DNA from 2 places in the Streptomyces gamaensis genome. Region 1 is predicted to be linked to the other one. Evidence: riboswitches for the same ligand, from Rfam matches in the RefSeq annotation. Region 1 holds a riboswitch; the other holds the start of a gene.
The links. Region 1 has a riboswitch for S-adenosylmethionine ahead of ACFP1Z_RS31150 (aminotransferase class V-fold PLP-dependent enzyme). Riboswitches for the same ligand answer to the same signal wherever they lie in the genome.
Positions count from the first base shown of each region.

Region 2: linked by a shared signal. The riboswitch ahead of thrC (threonine synthase) and the one ahead of ACFP1Z_RS31150 (aminotransferase class V-fold PLP-dependent enzyme) in region 1 are both predicted to bind S-adenosylmethionine.

Region 1 covers NZ_JBHSPB010000031.1:23,946-26,103, forward strand. Annotated here, with positions in the region: gene ACFP1Z_RS31150 (aminotransferase class V-fold PLP-dependent enzyme) at 1-952, opposite strand, end outside; SAM riboswitch class IV at 1,141-1,257, opposite strand; gene trpD (anthranilate phosphoribosyltransferase) at 1,357-2,158, opposite strand, start outside.
Region 2 covers NZ_JBHSPB010000012.1:121,504-123,661, reverse strand. Annotated here, with positions in the region: gene ACFP1Z_RS20440 (glucosyl-3-phosphoglycerate synthase) at 1-405, opposite strand, end outside; SAM riboswitch class I at 578-723, shown strand; gene thrC (threonine synthase) at 741-2,039, shown strand; gene ACFP1Z_RS20430 (MoaD/ThiS family protein) at 2,106-2,158, shown strand, end outside.

The DNA of each region.
Region 1 (2,158 bases):
GCTGCTCCCGGGCGACGAGCCGCTCGAAGCCCGCCTCGGTCAGGGCCCGGCAGGCCGCGGCGATCGCGTACGCGCCGATGACGTTGGGCGAGCCCGCCTCGTGCCGGGCGGTGCCCTCGTGCCAGACGACACTCACCCGGCCGTCGGCACCGCGCGCGACCGTACGGCTCGCGCCGCCGCCCGCCAGGTACGGCTCGGCGGCCCGGAGCCAGTCCGCGCGGCCGGCCAGCACCCCGGCGCCGAACGGCGCGTACAGCTTGTGGCCGGAGAAGGCCACCCAGTCCACGTCCAGTTCCGCGATGTCCACGGGGTGGTGGGGGGCGAGCTGGGCCGCGTCGAGCACGATCCGGGCGCCGTGCGCGTGCGCGGCCGCCGCCAGTTCCCGTACGGGCCACAGCTCCCCGGTCACATTGGACGCGCCCGTCACGCACACCAGGGCCGGGCCGTGGGGCTCGCGTCCGGCCAGCGCCCGCTCCAGGACCTCGACCGCCTCGCGCCGGGAGCGGGGCGCCGTCAGATACGTCACCTCCACGTCCGCGCGCCGCTCCCAGGGCAGCAGCGCCGCGTGATGCTCGCTCTCGAAGACGAACACCCGGGTGCCGGACGGGAGTACACCGGCCAGCAGGTTCAGGGAGTCCGTGGTGGAGCGGGTGAAGACGACCTGGTCGGCCGGGCGGCAGCCGAGGAACCGCCCGACCTCCGCCCGGCTGTTCTCGAACAGTTCCGTGGACAACTGCGAGAGATAACCGGCGCCCCGGTGCACACTCCCGTAGTACGGGGCGTACGCGGCCACGTCGTCCCACACCCGCCGCAGCGCCGGGGCGCTGGCCCCGTAGTCCAGGGCCGCGTAGCCCACCTCGCCGCCGGTGACGAGCGGGACACGGACGTCGGAGCCGAGGACGGGCAGCGGTTCGGCGACGGCGGGCAGAGTGGGTACGGCGGAAACGGACACGGCGAACTCCCGTAAGAGGCAGGCGGCTTCGACTGCGCCGGGGCGCGCGGGCAGCGCGGGGCGGCGCAGGAGCGTCCGGGAACACCCGGACGGGAAAAGGGATGTGCGGGAAAGGGGCTCTGCAGAGCCCTAGCGCATTCGCTGAACCACGGTGAGAACTCCCTCGGCAACCAGGATCCCTGGCGAGGGATCCGCGCTTGCCGCAGACCTCGCTGCCTGCGGCCCGGTCATCACCCGGGGCACCCCGCCACGGAAGGAGGGTTGCCGGACAGCAGGCCGGGGCCGTATCGCTGTCACTCGTGACCTGCGCAGGAGTATGGCACACGAAGTCGCTGCGCGGAACCGTTGTCCGCATAGCGGTGACTCGGCCCAGGGAACCCGCAACTGCCGCCCGCCGCCAGGCGCTACGCGTTGCTCGCCGCCACCCAGCGCTCCAGCACCCGCCGCGCCGCCCCGGAGTCGATCGACTCCGCAGCCCGCTCCATGCCCGCTCGGACACGCTCCACGAGCGGGGCGTCCACCTCACCCTCCAGCGCCACCAGCGCGGCGGCCGCGTTGAGCAGGACCGCGTCGCGGACCGGGCCCTTCTCCCCGGCCAGCAGCCGGCGGGCGACATCCGCGTTGTACGAGGCGTCGGCGCCGCGCAGCGCCTCGACCGGCACCAGGTCCAGGCCCACCTCGCGGGGGTCGAAGGACTCCTCGCGGACCGTGCCGCCGGCCACCGTCCACACCCGGGAGGTCGCGGTCGTGGTGAGTTCGTCGAGTCCGTCGTCGCCGCGGAAGACCAGTGCCGAGGAGCCGCGTTCGGCGAGCACCCCGGCGAGGATGGGGGCCATGCGGGCATCGGAGACCCCGGTGGCCTGGGCCCGTACCCGCGCGGGGTTGGTGAGCGGGCCGAGCACGTTGAAGGTGGTGCGGATGCCCAACTCGCGCCGCGCGGCGGCCACATGCCGCAGCGCGGGGTGGAACTTCACCGCGAAGCAGAAGGTGATCCCGGCCTCCTCGGCGACCTCCACCACCCGGCGCGGGCTCAGGTCCAGATTGACGCCGAGCTTCTCCAGCACGTCCGAGGCCCCGCTGGCGGAGGACGCGGCCCGGTTGCCGTGCTTGACGACCTTCGCGCCGGTGCCGGCCACGACGATCGAGGACATGGTGGAGATGTTGACGGTCTTCGCGCCGTCCCCGCCGGTGCCGACGATGTCGACG
Region 2 (2,158 bases), on a different contig from region 1:
CGAGAAGTCCCTGAGGTCCGCGTCCACGAAGCACACGACGTCGCCACTGGTCACCAGCAGCGAACGCCACAGCACCTCGCCCTTGCCGGGCAGCGCGGGCAGCCTCGGCAGCACCTCGTCGCGGTGCACGACGCGCGCCCCGGCCGCCGCCGCGACCTCGGCCGTACGGTCGGTGGAGCCGGAGTCCAGCACCACCAGCTCGTCGACCAGGGGTATCGCCTCGCTCATCAGCTCACGGCGGATCGTCGCGGCGATCGTGCCGACCGTCGCCTCCTCGTTCAGCGCCGGCAGCACCACGCTGACCGTGGTGCCGGAGTCGCGTTTGGCGGCGAGCAGCCGGTCGAGCGGACGGTCGGCGGCGGTCCAGGACCGCCGGGCCAGCCAGCGCTCCACCTCTTCCAGCACGGTGACGACTCCTTGCGCGTGCGGTGCGTATGTGACTCATCTCGCGGTGCGGACGCCTGTCCCGGCGCCGCACCCTGTCGGATACAGTCTTGAACAACGCGGAGCCCCGTCGTATGTCGGGGTCGGCCGCGCCCACAAACGCCCGGGCCCGCAAGGCCCGGTGCCACATCGCAGCTCATCCAGAGGGGCAGAGGGACACGGCCCGTTGAAGCCCCGGCAACCCTCCAGCCGGTTCTCGCGCGTTCTCGCGGCGAGGCTCCCGGCGGGGAAGGTGCCAATTCCGTCTCGTGGCGAGGTTCGCCGCGAGGAAGATGAGGAGAAAGGGCCTCGCCATCATGGCTGTGCAAGCCGGTGTCAGTGCTACCCCCGTACCCCCCGCCGCCCCCGGTGCCGCCTTCGGACCGGCCGTCGCGCTGTCCTGCCGCGAGTGCGGCGAGCGCACCCCGCTGGGTCCCGCCTTCGCGTGCGCGCTGTGCTTCGGGCCGCTCGAAGTGGCCTACGAGCTGCCCGCCGCAGACCCCGGGGAACTGCGCCGGCGCATCGAGTCCGGGCCGAACAGCATCTGGCGCTACGCCCCCCTCCTCCCCGTGCCCGCCGACGTCGCCGGCCGCCCGAACCTCGCGCCCGGCTTCACCAAGCTCGTCAAGGCCGACAACCTCGCCCGCGAACTGGGCGTCACCGGCGGCCTGTACGTCAAGGACGACTCCGGCAACCCCACGCACTCCTTCAAGGACCGCGTCGTCGCCATCGCCGTCGAGGCCGCCCGCGCCTTCGGCTTCACCACCCTCTCCTGCTCCTCCACCGGCAACCTCGCGGGCGCCGTCGGCGCGGCGGCCGCCCGCGCGGGCCTGCGCTCGTGCGTGTTCATCCCGCACGACCTGGAGGCCGGCAAGGTCGTCATGGCCGCCGTCTACGGCGGGGACCTCGTCGCCATCGAGGGCACCTACGACGATGTCAACCGCTTCTGCTCCGAGCTGATCGGCGATCCCCTCGGCGAGGGCTGGGGCTTCGTCAACGTCAACCTGCGCCCGTACTACGGCGAGGGCTCCAAGACGCTCGCGTACGAGATCTGCGAACAGCTCGGCTGGCGGCTGCCCGACCAGATCGTCGTGCCCGTCGCCTCCGGCTCCCAGCTCACGAAGATCGACAAGGGGCTGCGGGAGCTGATCGCGCTCGGCCTGGTCGAGGACCGCCCGTACCGGATCTTCGGCGCGCAGGCGACGGGCTGCTCGCCGGTGGCCCGCGCGTTCAAGGACGGCCACGACGTGGTGCGGCCGGTCAGGCCGGACACCATCGCCAAGTCCCTCGCCATCGGCAACCCCGCCGACGGCCCGTACGTGCTCGACATCGCCCGCCGCACCGGCGGCGCCGTCGAGGACGTCACCGACGAACAGGTCGTCGCCGCCATCGAGTTGCTCGCGCGGACGGAGGGCGTCTTCGCGGAGACGGCGGGCGGAGTGACCGTCGGCGTCACGAAGAAGCTCCTCGACGCCGGGGTGCTGGACCCGTCCCTGACCACCGTCGTCCTCAACACGGGCGACGGACTGAAGACCCTCGACGCCGTCGCCGCCGGGCCCAGGGCCACGATCCGGCCGTCCCTGGACGCGTTCCGCGCGGCGGGCCTGGCCGGCTGAGCCTCTCTTTTCTTCCTTCTCCCGTCCTCCCGCTTCCGCTTCCTTCCGCTTCCGCGAGGTGAACCCATGAGCGTCAACGTCCGCATCCCCACCATCCTGCGCACCTACACCGGCGGCCG